4 regions of the Kitasatospora sp. NPDC127116 genome follow, and region 1 is predicted to be linked to each of the others. Evidence: riboswitches for the same ligand, from Rfam matches in the RefSeq annotation. Region 1 holds a riboswitch; each other region holds the start of a gene.

Region 1 (4,152 bases):
ACCCGCATGGCCTGCTCCTCCCTGTGGACGACACCGCACCGGCGCCCACGCGTACTGCGGAGGATCGTAGGCACGTCCTGACCCTCCGCAACAGGGATTACCCCGCAGGTGACCAGGCTCACGCCCGCACCGCGGCCAAGAGTCGGCCAAGAGCTGTCCATTGACCGTCCGCGGACAGTCAACGGGCCGTCCATGAACCGTCCATGGGCCGTCCACGGAACATCGGCAGGACGGCCGCGGACCGTCGGCGGGAGGAGCGGCGGCCCGCCGGAGCGGGGCGTGCCCGTCGCACCGGATACGGTCGGTCCATGCCAGCTCAGCCCGACTCCGCCCGGCCCGCCGCCACGCCGTCCGACGCCACCGCCCCGCAGCTGTTCACCTGGGAGTTCGCCTCCGACCCGTACCCCGCCTACGCCTGGCTGCGCGAGCACGCCCCGGTGCACCGCACCACGCTGCCGAGCGGGGTGGAGGCCTGGCTGGTGACCCGGTACGCGGACGCCCGGCAGGCGCTCGCGGACAGCCGGCTGTCGAAGAACCCGGCGCACCACAGCGAGCAGGCGCACCGCACCGGCCGGGTGGGCATCCCGGGGGAGCGGCAGGCGGACCTGATGACCCACCTGCTGAACATCGACCCGCCGGACCACACCCGGCTGCGCCGGCTGGTGTCGAAGGCGTTCACCCCGCGCCGGGTGGCGGAGTTCGAGCCGCGGGTGCAGCAGCTCACCGACCGGCTGATCGACGGCTTCGCGCAGCGCGGTTCGGCGGACCTGATCCACGAGTTCGCCTTCCCGCTCCCCATCTACGCGATCTGCGACCTGCTGGGCGTGCCGGCCGAGGACCAGGACGACTTCCGGGACTGGGCCGGGATGATGGTGCGCCACACGAAGCCGGGCCACGGCGGCGGCCAGCGCGGCGGCGTGGGGCGGGCGGTGAAGCGGATGCGGGCGTACCTGCTGGAGCTGATCCACCGCAAGCGAGCGGACCTCGGGGACGACCTGATCTCGGGCCTGATCCGGGCCAGTGACCACGGTGAGCACCTGACCGAGAACGAGGCCGCGGCGATGGCCTTCATCCTCCTGTTCGCGGGTTTCGAGACCACCGTGAACCTGATCGGCAACGGCACGTACGCCCTGCTGCGCAATCCGGAGCAGCGCCGGTTGCTGCAGGAGTCGGTGGCCCGCGGGGAGAGCGCGCTCCTGGAGACCGGGATCGAGGAACTCCTGCGCTACGACGGGCCGGTGGAGATGGCGACCTGGCGGTTCGCGACCCGTCCGCTGACCATCGGCGGGGTGGACATTCCGGTCGGCGACCCGGTGCTGGTGGTGCTCGCCGCGGCGGACCGCGACCCGGCCCGGTTCGCGGCCGAGAACACCCTGGACCTGGCCCGGACGGACAACCCCCACCTGGGCTTCGGGCACGGCATCCACTACTGCATCGGCGCTCCGCTCGCCCGCTTGGAGGGTCGTGCCGCGCTGACCACGCTGCTTTCCCGGCTGCCCGATCTCCGGCTCGCGGAAAACGCGGACGACCTGCGGTGGCGCGGTGGTCTGATCATGCGTGGGCTGCGCGAACTCCCGGTGGAATTCAGTCCGGAGAGCCGTTCCCCGCACGCCTCTCCGCAGACCCCTCCGCACGCTCCTTCGCAGGCCTCTCCGCAGGCCTCTCCGCACGCTCCCGCCACGCCTCCGACGTGCTGAGATCGCCCTGACGGGACGTCGCGAACCACCTGCCGGCGGGGGTGTGAACACCCATCAATCCGGACATAACACCGCCGTTGGTAGGCGATCGAACACGCGCCGTAATTATTGTGTGATATCGACGATATGAGCTTGTGATTGGTCTGATGATCTGTCTACTCTCCCTGGAGTTCGCAGCTGCGGACCTCGTACGCGGAACGCCGAGTCCTGCCCGCCGCGTCACGGGAAACCGACCAGAACCCTGGGCAGGGGCGGGGGAACCAGGTTTGTTGCCGTCTCCCCACGGCTTGGGGTGAAGCCGCCCGAGCGGAATCGTTTCCGCATACGGCGGCCGGGCCACCTCCCGGTCCGAACCCGACAGCTCACCTCGCAGGCGTGCGGAGAGGGACCTCTTCATGCTGTTCGTTGGAACTGGCCGTCACCGTCGTCGCACCCAGGCCGAGAAGGCCATCGCCGTCGCCGGTGTGGCCGGCGTCGGACTCGCGATGCCGCTCCTCACCGCCACCGGTGCCTCCGCCGCCCCCGCCTCCACCTGGGACGCCGTCGCCCAGTGCGAGGCCGGTGGCAACTGGAGCATCAACACCGGCAACGGCTTCTACGGCGGCCTCCAGTTCACCTCCAGCACCTGGAAGGCGTACGGCGGCACCGCCTACGCGCCGCAGGCCAACCAGGCCAGCAAGGCCCAGCAGATCTCGGTCGCCGAGAAGGTGCTGGCCTCGCAGGGCCCGGGTGCCTGGCCGGTCTGCTCCCAGAAGGCCGGTCTGACCAAGGGCGGCGCCCCGGCCGCGGTCGACACCTCCTCGGACGCCAAGCCGCAGTCCGCCCCCAAACAGCAGACCCCGAAGCCCGCCGCCAAGCCGGCCGAGAAGCCGGTCGCGCAGCAGCCCGCCGCCCAGAAGCAGGCCCCGAAGCAGGCCTCGAAGCCCGCCGCGCAGCCGGTCCAGCAGGCCGCCCCGCAGCAGCAGGCGCAGCCGCAGACCCCGGGCTTCTCCGGCAAGGCCGGCTGGGACGCCGACGCCAAGGTGTACTGGTACCAGAGCAACGGCGCCTGGTACTGGACCAGCCACCAGAGCGTCTACCAGCACTACGCCGGCCAGGCCGCCGCCCAGCCGCAGTACGCCCCGCAGGCCGCGCAGTCGGCCCCGCAGGCCACCGGCCACGACTACACCGTCCGCGCCGGTGACACCCTGTCGACCATCGCCGCCGCCCAGGGCGTGTCCGGAGGCTGGCACGCGCTGTACGAGCAGAACCACGGCACGGTCGGCGGCGACCCGAACCTGATCATGCCCGGCCAGGTGCTGCACCTCGGCTGAGCCGGCCCGCTCGACGCCGGCCCGCCCGCCGCCGGCCCGCCCGCCGCGCCCGGTGCCGACGCCGCCTCACCCCGCCGTCCGAAGGGGACCGGTCCTACCGGTCCCCTTCGTCCGCATTCGCCCGCTCCGGTGGGACAAGCTGGGACAAGCAGGTGAACTACCGGTGGGTAGTGGGGCCACACGCTGAGACGGGACCGAGGCGGACGTGGCCCCGGGAGCCCGGGCGGTTAGGCTCTGGTCGTAACGACTCCGCAATCGTCCTGCTGACAGCACCACCGTCAGACCGGACCCTGCTTCCGCAAGGAGATGCCTCGTGCCGTCCATCGATGTCGTCGTAGCCCGTGAGATCCTCGACTCCCGCGGCAACCCCACGGTCGAGGTCGAGGTCGGCCTCGACGACGGCAGCACGGGTCGTGCCGCTGTCCCGTCGGGTGCTTCCACCGGTGCCTTCGAGGCGCTGGAGCTGCGTGACGGTGACAAGAACCGCTACTTCGGCAAGGGCGTCGAGAAGGCCGTCCTGGCCGTCATCGAGCAGATCGGCCCGGAGCTGGTCGGCTACGACGCCACCGAGCAGCGCCTGATCGACCAGGCCATGCTGGACCTGGACGCCACCCCGGACAAGTCCTCGCTCGGCGCCAACGCCATCCTGGGCGTCTCACTGGCCGTCGCGCACGCCGCCTCCGAGGCCAGCGACCTGCCGCTGTTCCGCTACCTGGGCGGCCCGAACGCGCACGTCCTGCCGGTCCCGATGATGAACATCCTCAACGGCGGGTCGCACGCGGACTCCAACGTCGACATCCAGGAGTTCATGATCGCCCCGATCGGCGCGGAGTCCTTCTCCGAGGCCGTCCGCTGGGGCGTCGAGGTCTACCACACGCTCAAGGGCGTGCTGAAGGAGCGCGGCCTGTCCACCGGCCTGGGCGACGAGGGCGGCTTCGCCCCGAACCTGGACTCCAACCGCGAGGCCCTGGACCTCATCGTCGAGGCCATCGAGAAGGCCGGCTACGTGCCCGGCCGTGACGTCGCGCTGGCCCTGGACGTCGCCTCCTCCGAGTTCTACGAGGACGGCGCCTACCAGTTCGAGGGCAAGGACCTCACCGCCGCCGAGCTCATCGAGTACTACGCCGAGCTGGTCGCCGCCT
Region 2 (4,152 bases), on a different contig from region 1:
CGGAGGTCACCTGCGTGTTCGACGGGCAGGACCTGGACGTCCCGGTGATCATGGCGCCGCCGCGCGGGGTCCGGGTGCGGTTCAGCCGGACCGGGGAGACGGCCGACGAGCTGATCCGCCGTCTGGTGCGGGCCGAGCCGCAGGGCCGTCCGGTGGTGGTGGTGTCCACCGACCGGGAGGTCGCGGACGGCGTGCGGAAGGCGGGCGCGCGCCCCGTGGCCTCGGTGCTGCTGCTGAACCGGCTGGCGCGCCCCTGACCCCGAGCGGCCGTGCGATGCCTGGTCAGGAGTGGTTCCGGGATGGTGTGCGGGTCCCGTGTCGTCAGTGTGCGGACCGGAGTTCACACCTTCGGGGGAGTGGCAAAACGGATAGATCTTCACTAGGGTCTGGCGTCAAACCTATTTTCCGGAATCTCATCCCATCAGGTGAGTCCGTTGGAAGAAGGAGCAGGACCCTTGGCCTCCCACCGCCGTCCCAAGCAGCCGAGCCGCGCGCGGATCTCCGTGCTCACCGCTGCTGCTGCGACCGCGGTCGCCCTCTCCGCCCAGGTGGCCGCGCACGCCGCGCCGCAGCCGAACAAAACGGACGTCAAGGCGCAGATCGACCAGCTCCAGGAGGAGCAGGAGCAGGCGGCGGAGAAGTACAACGGCGCCAAGGAGCGGGCCGACCAGCTGCGCAAGCAGGCCGACCAGCTGCAGGACCAGGTGGCCCGCAGCCAGGAGCAGATGACCCAGCTCCAGGGCGGCCTCGCCGAGGTGGCGGGCGAGCAGTACCGCACCGGCGGCATCGACCCGTCCGTCCAGCTGATGCTCACCTCCGACCCGTCCGGCTACCTGGAGAAGGCCTCCACCGTCCAGCAGGCCAGCAGCAGCCAGGCCGAGGCGCTCAAGGGGCTGCTGGACCAGCAGCGCCGGCTGGACCAGGAGAAGGTCGAGGCCTCCGCCGTGCTCGCCTCGCTGGACACCACCACCAAGGACCTGAACCAGGCCAAGGCGGACGTCAACACCAAGCTGAAGGCCGCCCAGGACCTGCTGAACTCGCTGAGCGCCACCGACCGCGCCGCGCTGAAGGCCCAGCAGGCACAGGACGACCGCGCCTCGCGCGGCAGCGACCGGGTCGACCTCAGCAGCCTGCCGCCGGCCAGCGGCTACGCGGCCGTGGCGATGGCCAAGGCGATGAGCAAGCAGGGCTCGCCGTACGTGTGGGGCGCCACCGGCTCGACCACCTTCGACTGCTCGGGCCTGATGGTCTGGGCGTACGGGCAGGCGGGCGTCTCGCTGCCGCGCACCTCGCAGGAGCAGGGCCACTACGGCACCCGGGTGCCCTCGCTGGACCAGGCCCAGCCGGGCGACCTGGTGGTCTACGGCAACGACATGCACCACGTCGGGATGTACATCGGCAACGGCATGGTGGTCCACGCGCCGCACACCGGTGACGTGGTGAAGGTGATGAAGGCCGACGCGATGTCGATCAACACCATCCGCCGGGTCTGACGGCCCGACACGCCCGCGGGGCCCTTCCGGGGGCTGTGAAAAGCGCCACCCCTCGTTCGGGGGTGGCGTTCGGCTTTCCGTCCCTTCGCGACCACATGCTGAGAACTGATCAGCCATCTGTGTGCCAGTGGTCACCATCGGTCATTTTCACAGAAGAACTTGGGAAATCTTTGGTCTTTTTTCTGACAAGGATTTGAACCGATCACGGTTCAGTTACTAGGGTCGTGCCCTGAACCACCGCACTGTCGATCGCCCAGCCAGGGTGGCGGCGGTGGTTACCGTCGAGTTCGTGAGGCAGCGGGGCAGGTCGAAGCGACTGCCCGACAGGGGAGCCCAGTGTTTTGGGGGCGCTGCGGAGCGGAGCCGGGGAACCACGTTCCTCCGGGGTGAATCGACGCCAGGTCGGCCGATGGAACGGCCGTGAGGCGTCGTAGGGCATGCTTCCGGCCCGAACCCGTCAGCTCACCCGGTAGGCGGACGTAGGAAGAAGGAGTCCGCCTTCGTGGCGTCCCATCGTCGTCCCAAGCCCGCAGGCCGCGCCCGGGTCTCGATCCTGACCGGTGTCGCCGCGGCAGCCGTCGTCCTCTCCGCGCAAGGCGCCCACGCCGACCCGCAGCCGACCAAGGAACAGGTCAAGGGGCAGGTCGACCAGCTCAACGAGCAGGCCGAGATCGCGACCGAGAACTACAACGCGGCCCAGGCCAAGCAGCAGGAGCTGGAGAAGCAGGTCTCCGGCATGCAGGACCAGGTGGCCCGTCAGCAGGCCCAGGTCACCGAGCTCCAGGGCGGCCTGGCCGAGATCGCCGGCGAGCAGTACCGCAACGGGGGCATATCCCCGACCGTCCAGCTGATGTTCTCCTCCAGCCCGGACACCTTCCTCAGCCAGGCCGACGCGCTGAACCAGGCCGGCAGCACCCAGAAGGGTCAGCTGAAGGAGCTCCAGGAGCAGCAGCGCAAGCTCGACCAGGACCGCAACGAGGCCCAGGGCAAGCTCGCCGAGCTGGAGTCGACCACCCAGCAGCTGAAGGCCTCCAAGGAGGAGGTCCAGGGCAAGCTGAAGGCGGCCCAGGACCTGCTCAACACGCTGACCGAGCAGGAGCGCCAGGCGCTGCGCCAGGCCGAGGAGAAGGCCGCGGCCGACGCCAAGGCCAAGGCCGACGCCGCCCAGGCCCAGCAGCAGCAGGCCGACCGCGCCTCCCGCGACAACAGCCGCGGCGACCTCGCGACCGGCTCGACCGCCTCGGCCGGCTCGACCGCCTCCTCCCCGGTGAAGGTGGCCCCGGGCAGCTCGCGCGGTGCCGCCGCGCTCTCGGCCGCCGCCTCCAAGATCGGCAGCCCGTACGTCTGGGGCGCCACCGGCCCGGGCTCCTTCGACTGCTCCGGTCTGATGGTCTGGGCGTTCAACCAGGCGGGCGTGTCGCTGCCGCGCACCTCGCAGGCGCAGGCCTCGGCCGGCACCCGGATCGGCTCGGACATCTCCCAGGCCCAGCCCGGCGACCTGCTGATCTTCTACACCGACGCCCACCACGTCGGCATCTACGCGGGCAACGGCCAGGTGCTGCACGCGCCCAAGCCGGGCGCGTCGGTGCGCTACGAGGCCGTCACCAACATGCCGCTGGCCTCCATCGTGCGGGTCTGATCACCGCTCGGACGCTTCCAGGCCCGGCCTCCCCCAGGGGAGGCCGGGCCTGCGGTTTTTCCTGCGGCTTTTCCCGAGGGCCGATCAAATGTCCGACAACAGCCTGAATATTCGGGTTGGCAGGGGTTTGGACTCGCTTGCCCTGACTCGCTAACGTCTGCCACCGGACTCCCGCTCGACGGCCGCCCGTCCCGGTGCGGCGGCGGGAGCCGCGCCGCAGGATTGGAGCCGCTGCCGCCATGCCCGTGCACCGCCGTTCCCAACTGCTCGCCCGGGCGCTGGTGCTGACCGCGGCCGCCGCCACCGCCCTGGGTGTGGCTGCCGGAGGCAGCGCCCAGGCCGCCCCCGGCAGCCCCGACCCGGGCGACCGCCAGGACGTCAAGACGCAGGTGGAACAGCTGTACGACGAGGCCGAGCAGGCGTCCGAGAAGGCCAACGCGGCGCAGGAGGCCCAGCGGCGGCTCCAGGGCGAGACCACGATCCTCCAGGGCGAGATCGCCGTGGCCCAGGACCAGCTCAACGGGCTGCGGGGCGACCTCGCGACGGTGGCCGGGGCCGAGTACCGCGGCGGCGGGATGACCCAGACCGCCCAGCTCATCCTCTCGCCCGACCCGGAGGGCTACCTGTCCCGCGCCCGCGCCCTGGGCCAGGCCGCCGCGCGCCAGCAGGAGACCCTGCACGAGCTGGTCGCCCGGCAGCGCCGGCTCGACCAGCGCCGGACCGAGGCGGCCGGCAAGCTCGACGAGCTGGACCGGACCCGCCGCTCGCTCGCCGACAGCAAGCAGCAGATCCAGCAGCGGCTGGCCAGGGCGCAGAAGCTGCTGAACGGTCTGGGCGCCGCCGAGCGGGCCCGGCTGACGGTCCAGGACGCCCGGGACGCCGAGCAGCGCGCCACCCGGGGCACCGACCGGCTGGACCTCGGCACCGCCCCGCCCGCCTCCGAGCGCGGGGCCGCCGCGCTGGCCGCCGCGGTGCGGATGATCGGCTCCCCGTACGTCTACGGGGCCACCGGCCCGAACG
Region 3 (4,152 bases), on a different contig from region 1:
TGTGCCGGCTCTTCTGCCAGACCACCCCCTGGAGATCGGCGGCGGCCATCCCGTTGTAGGTGTCGTACGAGCCGTGCGTGTCCTGCGAGTCGTGCATAGAAATCTCCCGAAGAGCTTCCGGAGTTGTCGTCCAGCGCGGCGCCCCCGGCACCGTCGAAACGAACGGACCGGCCCCGTACCGGTCCGGCACAACGCCTCACTTGACGCGATGATAGCCGCAGTGCACGTGCATCAGCACGGGACGTTGCAGGTGCACGTGGCCTTTTGTCCGCAGCCGCGAACTCTTCACGGACCCTTCTCCTGACGGTACGTAAACGGACATAGCCGATGAATCGTCGGGCGCGCGATAACCGGCCGTGAGCGCCTCCCCGCTGAATGTTGATCTTCGAATGCCGGGAGTCGCACCCCCGTGACCCTCCGTCAAACCATCCTCATGCTGTGAGACATCTCACGCGCCCCAGGTGCAACGCCGGCCCCCTCGGGTCGCGTCGAGGCAACCACCGGCGGTCGCGCGGGGATTGGGAGCGGAATGTCCGGATTGTAGGCAAAGTGCCCGGACCGGCGCCGGAGACGCACCGGGCTCCGGACCGCGACCGCGTGAAACCCACGCGGCAGCCGACTGCAAGCCGGACGGGCAGATGTCCTACGATCTCCGGCATGAGCACCGCAGCCATCCCGGGCGCGCCACTGCCCGTCCGTACTCCAGGCTCCCGTGCGCGGGGGCGCCACCGTCGTCCCGAGCGCCCCGAGATCCCGGCCGGCGCCCCGGCCCTGGTGCTCGCCGTGCCCGCGACCGCCGGGCCCGAGTCCCGCTCGGTCGTCGAGGAGTTGCTCTCGATCGTCCGCACCGAGCAGAACGGCGTCCGGACCGCGGTCGGCTACCTGCCGGGCAACGGCGGCGAGGGCGCGGGCGGCGAGGACCGCACCGTGGCCGAGCTGCTGGCCATGGCGGCCGAGGCCGGGCTGCCGACGCCCGTCCTGGTCCCGCTGGTGCCCGGCCCGCACACCTTCCTGACCGAGCTTCACGCGCTCGCCGCCGAGTACGGCGCGCCCGTCACCGACCCGCTGGGCCCGCACCCGCTGCTGGCCGAGGCCGTGCACGTCCGGCTGTCCGAGGCCGGGCTGGCCCGGGCCGACCGCGCCCGGCTGTTCGCCATCGCGACCGCCGCGGACGGCGTGGTGCTGACCACCGTCGGCGGCGAGGACGCGGCCGCGGCGGCCGGCATCACCGGCGTGCTGCTGGCCGCCCGACTGGCCGTGCCGGTCGTCGCCGCCGCGCTCGACGTGCCCGGCTCGGTGGCCGCGGCCGTCAACCACCTCAGGGACACCGGCTCGCAGCGCCCGGCGCTGGCCCCGCTGGTGATCGGCCCGGAGGCGGACTCCGAGCTGCTCGCCACCGCCGCCGAGGAGACCGGCTGCCCGTCGGCCGCACCGCTGGGCTCGTACCCGTCGGTCGGCCAGCTGATCGCCTCCACCTACCTGGCGGCGCTGCCCGCGCCGTCCCCGGAGGACCTGGCACGGGCCGAGGCGGAGGCGGCGGCCGCCGCCGAGGCCGAGGGGGCCCTGGAGGGCGTCCGCGGCGCCCACGCGGCCTCCCAGGGGTCCGCAGGGCGGTAGTCGACGTCGCGCGCCGGTTCGCGCGCACCGAAGGGCCCGGAACGGCATGCGTTCCGGGCCCTTCGGTTTTGCTCCGCCCGCCCGTGGCCGTCCCGCGCGGAAGTCGGACGGCGGCGAAGTGGAATGTCCGTTCTGGCCTTTTTGAAAGGAAATAGGAAACGCGGTCGCGGGCACTCGCACCACAGCCGCCGCGGCATCCGCCGGGGCGCTCCGACCCGCGATTCGACGTGCCGTCACACCACTTCTGAAGCGCTGCCAGTTGTGGGCTTCCACAGCAGGGTTGCTTGAAAACGATCATTTACGATCATGTAGAGCGGCAATTTTGGCAGTTCCCACTAAACCGTGATGCGCATCACAGTCATTTGCAGTTTGAACTTAAGTCTGATTAACGTGCTCCCCGTTCGTGACCACACGAACCCGGTTCATCCGCGACGCCGAGTCCTGCCGTCGGATGTCCTGGCAGCGCGAAATCGCACCACGGCAGGAGCGGGGGACCCACAGGTAAGTCGCCCCGGACCGATCTCCGGAACGGTCCAGGGCTAGGGGTGAAGCCGCGCCCACAGCGCGGCCGGGCAACTCCAGCCCGAATCCGACAGCTCACCTCGCAGGCGTGGGAGAGGACCACGTCTTCATGCTGCCCACCAACGGCACTCGTCTGTCCAGCCGCACCCGTCGCGTGATCGCCGCCCTCGGCGTCGCGGGCGTCGGCCTCACCGTCCCCTGCATCGCCTCCGGCACCGCCTCCGCCGCCACCGTCGCCACCTGGGACAAGGTCGCCCAGTGCGAGAGCGGCGGCAACTGGAGCATCAACACCGGCAACGGCTTCTACGGCGGCCTCCAGTTCACCTCCAGTACCTGGTCCGCCTTCGGCGGCACCGCCTTCGCGGCGCGCGCCGACCTGGCCACCAAGGACCAGCAGATCGCCGTCGCCGAGAAGGTCCTCGCCTCGCAGGGCCCCGGCGCCTGGCCGGTGTGCTCAGTCCAGGCCGGCCTCACCAAGGGCGGCGCCGCGGCCGCCGTCGACACCTCGGCGGGCTCCACCGCCGGCTCGACCACCGCCAAGCCCGCGCAGCCCGCGCAGAGCGCCAAGCCGGCCGCCCCGGCCGCCAAGCCCGCTCCGCAGACCCAGGCCCCGGCCGCCAAGCCCGCCGCGCCCGCCGCGCCCGCCGCGCCCGCCCAGGACGGCACGCAGGCCAGCACCGACTCCACCGCCTCCGGAAACCGGAGCGACTGGGTCCAGAAGCGCCAGCAGCAGGCCCAGAACGGCGACTACACCGTGGTCGAGGGCGACTGGCTGTCCGCGATCGCCGACCAGCACAAGGTGCAGGGCGGCTGGCAGCGGCTGTACGAGCTCAACCGCGGCACCCTGACCGAGGGTCCGGACAGCATCTACCCGGGCCAGCAGCTGTCCTTCGGCGGCAACGGCCAGGCCCAGGCCGGCCAGTCCGCCACCGGCAAGTCCGGCTCGGACTTCACCTGGTTCGACCGCTCGCAGAAGTCCGGCCAGTCCGCGAACGGCGGTGCCGTGAACGCCCAGCCGACCGCGCAGGCCCAGACCCCGGCCGCCAAGCCGTCCACCAAGCCGGCCGCCAAGCCCGCTCCGCAGACCCAGGCTCCGGCCCAGACCCAGACCCAGACCCAGACTCCGGCCGCCACCGGCAGCATGGCCGCCGCGGTCTCCTTCGCCGAGTCGAAGGTCGGTCAGGCGTACGTCTACGGCGGCACCGGCAACGGTGGCTGGGACTGCTCCGGCCTGACCCAGGCCGCGCTGCGCGCCGCGGGCGTCTCCGTCCCGCGCGTCGCCGCCGACCAGGCCGCCGCCAGCACCCACGTCTCGCTGGACAGCCTCCAGCCGGGCGACCTGCTGTTCTGGTCCAACAACGGCAAGGACTCCGGCGTCTACCACGTCGCGATCTACGTCGGCAACGGCAAGTACGTCGAGGCCGCCAACCCGAGCTCGGGCGTCCGCGAGCAGAGCATCGCCAACTGGGCCCCGGACTTCGCCGGCCGGGTCTGAGAACGGCGAACAGCCGACGGACGGCGGACGACGGATAACAGCTGACAGATAACAGATAACAGATAACAGATTTCATCATCTGTCAGCTGTCGTCCGATCGTCGACCGCCCACGCCCCCGGGGAGAGTCTGGTCGCTCCTCCCCGGGGGTTCCGGCATGCCTCCGGCCGTACCTCGTGGCAAATCCCCGCGGTGAATCCCCGTGCTGAATCCCCACGGCGAATCCCCATGGCGAAGCCCCTGCTGAATCCCCACGACGAATCCCCGTGGTGAATCCCCGCCCCAACGGGCATGCTGCTGCTCTGCACCCGAGGAGGAGTCACATGGCCCAGGTCACCGTCACCCTCGACGCGAACCTCGCGATCGACGCGATGTTGCTCTCCGGCACCAAGAACCCGCAGGACGCCGTCGAACTGGTCCTGCGCGACTACCTGGCCCGCGGCCGCCGTACCGAGACCCGTACCGGCGAGGCGGCCGACGGGCACCGACCGACCGTCGACCGCCCCACCGCCCAGGAGGG
Region 4 (4,152 bases), on a different contig from region 1:
CGCCCAGTCCGGCAGCCCGTGCGAGGCGGTCAGCCGGAGCATCCCGGCGGAGTCCAGCAGGTACAGCGCGGACCCCTCGCCGGTGATCCAGCTCGGGCCCTCGGCCAGTACGGTGCCGAGCAGCTCGGCGGCGCTGGTGCAGCCGAGCAGCAGGCGCACGCAGCGCATCGCACTGCGCGCGGTCGGACTGTCGGCGGGCTCCAGGGGCACTGACCCTTAATACCCCATTTCCCCAAGCGGTGAATGGTTCCTCAAGAGGTGAACGGGGACCGGGCCGTCGCACCGGCACCGGCACCGGCACCGGCACCGGAGAGGTGGCCGTCCGCGCCGGCCTCCTACGCGGGCCAGGCGCGGAGGCCGGTGGTGAGGGTGGCGATGAGGCGGTCGTGGGTGGTGGCGAGGTCCTCGGCCAGCCGGAAGCCGCCGGCGGTGGTGAGGGAGGCGAAGCCGTGGGCGAGGGAGCGGACGGTGCGGGCGGCGTGGATCGCCTCGGAACCTTCGAGGCCGTACTCCCGCAGGACGGCGATGATCACGCCGACGAGCCGGGCGCCCGCGCGGGCCAGGTCGTCGTCGGGCTGCGGGGCCTGGGGGAGGGCGTTGTAGCGGTGCGGGTGCGCGGTGGCGTACGCGTGGTAGGCACGCAGCACGGCGGCGACGGCGTCGTCCCCGCTGCGCCCGACGGCCGCCTCGGCCAGCCGGTCGGCCAGGTCCCCGGTGACCCGTACGGCGATCAGCAGCCGCAGTTCGGCGAGGCCGCCGCTGACGTGCTTGTACAGCGAGGGGGTGGCGACCCCGGCCCGGGCGGCGACGGAGGCCAGCGTGAGGGCCTCGGCGCCCTGCTCGTCGATGAGGGCGAGGGCGTGGTCGACGACCTGGTCGGGGGTCAGTCCTACGCGGGGCATGGGTTCGGGCTCTCCGTACGGATGACGTCGGGTGGATCGGGCGGGGTCGGGCAGGAACGGGCGGCGGGGCCGGGCGGGGCTCAGCCGAGCTCGGCGAGGAACGGCAGCAGGGCGTCGGCGGTGGCCGCCGGGTTGTCGGCCATCGGGTAGTGCCCGGACCCCTCGATCATCACCTTGCGCGCGCCGAGCGCGGCGGCCTGCCGGTCGGCGACGAGCTCCGGCTTCGGGAAGTCGGGGTCCTTGCTGCCCATGACCACCAGCGCCGGGCACCGCACCGCGGCCGTCCAGCCGACCGGCGCCGAGTCGCCGTGGACGTACCCGCGGGTGGCGGTCTTGCGCCCCGGGGTGCGCAGCGCGGCGACCAGTCCGTCCACGTACGCGTCGAAGTCGGCGGGCTTGGCGCCCGGGAAGGCCATCCGGCGCAGGTAGAAGCCCCAGGAGGCCGGCCAGTGGACGAGGGCGGCGCCCATCAGGCCCATGACGCCGCGCAGCAGGGCGCCCGGCGGCGGGTTCTCGACGAAGGCGTTGAGCAGGACGATCCCGGCGACCCGCTCGGGCGCGTCCCCGGCGGCCCTGACGACGGTCGCCCCGGTGTAGGAGTTCCCGGCGAGGACGGCGCGCTCGATGCCGAGGTGGTCGAGCAGGGCGAGGACGTCGCCGGCGATCGCGGCCGGGCCGTAGTCGTCCCACTCGACGGAGGACTCGCCGAAGCCCCGCAGGTCCACGGTGACGACGCGGTGGCCGGCGGCGACGAGCAGCGGGCGCAGGTGCCGGTAGGCGGCCCGGCTGTCGAGCATGCCCGGGAGCAGGACGACGGGGGTGCCGTCGCCCTGCCGGGTGTCGTCGAAGGCGATCCGGCCGCCGGGAACGGTCAGGTACTGGGTGCTCGGGGTGATGGTGCCGTTCATGGGGTCCTCCTCGGGCCGCCGGTGCGGGACATCGGCGTGCGGGCCGATAGCCATAAAGCTAAGGCTAATAGCCTTAGCCGTCAAGCGAACGGCCGGGTGAGGGGTGGAGCGGGAGGAGCGGGTGGAGAGAGGAAGGGGCGATCAGACTCCCTCCACCTTGAACGGGTCGTGCTCGCTGAGCAGCTTCTCCAGCCTGGCCTGGTCCACCCGGGTGACCATCTCGTTGGACTCCTGCCGGTCCCGGATCACCTTCGCCAGGGTGAACGCCGAGGTGACGGTGTAGAGGAGGCCGATCCCGAGGAAGGCCCTGGTCCATCCGCCGACCGGCAGGTAGGCGATCCCGACGGCGAGGGCGACGCCCGACAGGGCGAAGGAGAGGACGGCCTGGATGTGGTACGCGGCCGTGGTGCGGGTCTGCATCGATGTGCTCATGGCGCCAGGATGTGGCCGCCCGGCCGGGGCGCACATGAGTAGGAGTACTCAGATGGGGCCGTGCGCGAGGGGGGTGTTCGCCGGTGTCGTTCGTTGACGTCCGATCACTTTGCCCTAGGCTGCTCCGAACGGATGGCTTGGAATCAGAGCCTCCTAGGATTAACGTTTGATAACGCAGCGCGGTTGTCAACGCCGTACCCAGACGGCACCGTGCGCCGTCGCCTAATCCCGCCGACCCGCCTCCGGGCAGGTCAGGGAGCCGGGGAACCATGTTCCTTGGGGTGAATCGGCGGGGCTCCGGCCCAGCCGTAGGAGACCTTCCTGCTCCGAACCCGTCAGCTAACCCGGTAGGCGCGAAGGAAGGAAAGGAGCGCGCCTCCGTGGCGTCGACGCACACCCCGGCACACCCGGCCGGCTTCGCAGCCGGTACCCAGCTCCTCGACCACCCCGGCACGGACGGCCCCGAGGCCTTCGGCCCGGAGGACTTCCCCGCGGAGGTCGAGACCAACCGCCACCGGATGCCGCGTCAGACCCGCGGAGCCTCCCCACTGCTCGGCGTCACCGCCGTCGCCGCCACCCTGGGCGCCACCGGCTTCGCCTCGGCGACCCCGGCCGCCGCCCCCGCCGTCGAGGCCCCGGACGAGACCCCGGTCGCCCTCTCCGCCGACCCCGGCCTCGCGCTCGCCGCCCGCATCCAGCACCAGGCCGACAGCCAGCGCACCGCCGCCGAGGAGACCGCCCGGCTCCAGGCCGCGCAGGAGGCGGAGGCCAAGGCCGTCGCCAAGGAGGCCGAGGCCAAGCGCGCCGCCGAGGAGGCCGAGCGGGTCAAGGCCGCCGCCCTCACCCTCCCGGTGAAGGACTACCGGCTCTCCGCCCACTACGGCCAGAGCGCCCGCTACTGGGCCAACCTGCACACCGGCCTGGACTTCGCCGCCGACACCGGCACCCCGGTCTACGCGCTCGGCCAGGGCACCATCACCTCGGCCGGCTGGGCCGGCTCGTACGGCTACCGGATCGTCGAGACCCTGCCCGACGGCACCGAGATCTGGTACTGCCACCTCTCCTCGATCACCAAGGGCTCCGGCAAGGTCGCCCCCGGCCAGCAGATCGGCAAGGTCGGCGCGACCGGCAACGTCACCGGGCCGCACCTGCACATGGAGGTCCGCCCCGGCGGCGGCGCCCCGGTCGACCCGGAGCCCTGGCTCCAGCAGCGCGGCCTCAACCCCTGACCCGCGCGAGAAACCCGACGCACCCGCGAGAGGTCCGCGCACCCGCGCGAGAGAACCCGACGCGCACGCGAGAAGGCCCCGGCCCGGAGCAGCCGCTCCGGGCCGGGGCCTTCGTGCGAGGTCTCACTCCTCGGCGGGCAGCTGCGCCAGGTACGCCTCGATCTCCTCCTGGCCCGGCTCCGGCGCCAGCTCCGGGAACTCCGTCACCAGCAGCCGGGGCAGTCCCGGCACCGTCCACCCGCCGAACAGGTCGAGCGCCGCGTCGACCGCCGCCTCCTCGAACTGCCCGAAGTCCCCGGCCAGTTCGTCCGGCATCGGCCGCCCCTGCGCGGTCAGCTCGGCCAGGTTGCGGTAGCTGCGCCGCATCAGGCCCTGCTCCAGCAGCCGCCGGGCGCCGTCGGTGGCCATGCCGACCGACAGCACCCGGCCCGGGCCCCAGCCCTGTTCGTCCGGCTCGTCCAGCCAGCCGGCCGGCACCAGCGCCTCGTACGCGGCCAGCCGGTCCTCCTCCGCGAGCTCCGCGAAGCCGGCCAGCCAGTCCCGCACCGCCGCCCCGTCCGTGACGTCCACCCCGTACGCGTGCAGCAGCACCGCGTACAGCCGGGGCCAGGTCACCAGGTCGGCGCGGCGCAGCAGCCCGGCCGCGACCTCGCCCTGCCACTCGGCCTCCTCGTGCAGCCG

Evidence for each region. A riboswitch is a leader RNA that binds a small molecule or an ion and turns the genes downstream of it on or off. The one in region 1 is predicted to bind cyclic di-AMP.
Region 2: linked by a shared signal. The riboswitch ahead of ACFVHV_RS23875 (NlpC/P60 family protein) and the one ahead of ACFVHV_RS36825 (transglycosylase family protein) in region 1 are both predicted to bind cyclic di-AMP.
Region 3: linked by a shared signal. The riboswitch ahead of ACFVHV_RS04980 (transglycosylase family protein) and the one ahead of ACFVHV_RS36825 (transglycosylase family protein) in region 1 are both predicted to bind cyclic di-AMP.
Region 4: linked by a shared signal. The riboswitch ahead of ACFVHV_RS29290 (M23 family metallopeptidase) and the one ahead of ACFVHV_RS36825 (transglycosylase family protein) in region 1 are both predicted to bind cyclic di-AMP.

Annotation. Positions count from the first base shown of each region.
Region 1 covers NZ_JBHXTL010000142.1:12,603-16,754, forward strand. Annotated here, with positions in the region: gene ACFVHV_RS36815 (SDR family NAD(P)-dependent oxidoreductase) at 1-8, opposite strand, end outside; gene ACFVHV_RS36820 (cytochrome P450) at 309-1,697, shown strand; cyclic di-AMP (ydaO/yuaA leader) riboswitch at 1,919-2,087, shown strand; gene ACFVHV_RS36825 (transglycosylase family protein) at 2,093-3,010, shown strand; gene eno (phosphopyruvate hydratase) at 3,324-4,152, shown strand, end outside.
Region 2 covers NZ_JBHXTL010000062.1:36,176-40,327, forward strand. Annotated here, with positions in the region: gene ACFVHV_RS23865 (NYN domain-containing protein) at 1-257, shown strand, start outside; gene ACFVHV_RS23870 (NlpC/P60 family protein) at 456-1,493, shown strand; cyclic di-AMP (ydaO/yuaA leader) riboswitch at 1,832-1,985, shown strand; gene ACFVHV_RS23875 (NlpC/P60 family protein) at 1,996-3,132, shown strand; gene ACFVHV_RS23880 (NlpC/P60 family protein) at 3,372-4,152, shown strand, end outside.
Region 3 covers NZ_JBHXTL010000007.1:123,362-127,513, reverse strand. Annotated here, with positions in the region: gene ACFVHV_RS04990 (DUF397 domain-containing protein) at 1-97, opposite strand, end outside; gene ACFVHV_RS04985 (hypothetical protein) at 658-1,617, shown strand; cyclic di-AMP (ydaO/yuaA leader) riboswitch at 2,071-2,241, shown strand; gene ACFVHV_RS04980 (transglycosylase family protein) at 2,228-3,634, shown strand; gene ACFVHV_RS04975 (hypothetical protein) at 3,956-4,152, shown strand, end outside.
Region 4 covers NZ_JBHXTL010000087.1:17,375-21,526, reverse strand. Annotated here, with positions in the region: gene ACFVHV_RS29310 (SpoIIE family protein phosphatase) at 1-210, opposite strand, end outside; gene ACFVHV_RS29305 (WHG domain-containing protein) at 336-902, opposite strand; gene ACFVHV_RS29300 (alpha/beta fold hydrolase) at 983-1,810, opposite strand; gene ACFVHV_RS29295 (YiaA/YiaB family inner membrane protein) at 1,952-2,242, opposite strand; cyclic di-AMP (ydaO/yuaA leader) riboswitch at 2,452-2,610, shown strand; gene ACFVHV_RS29290 (M23 family metallopeptidase) at 2,623-3,471, shown strand; gene ACFVHV_RS29285 (hypothetical protein) at 3,595-4,152, opposite strand, start outside.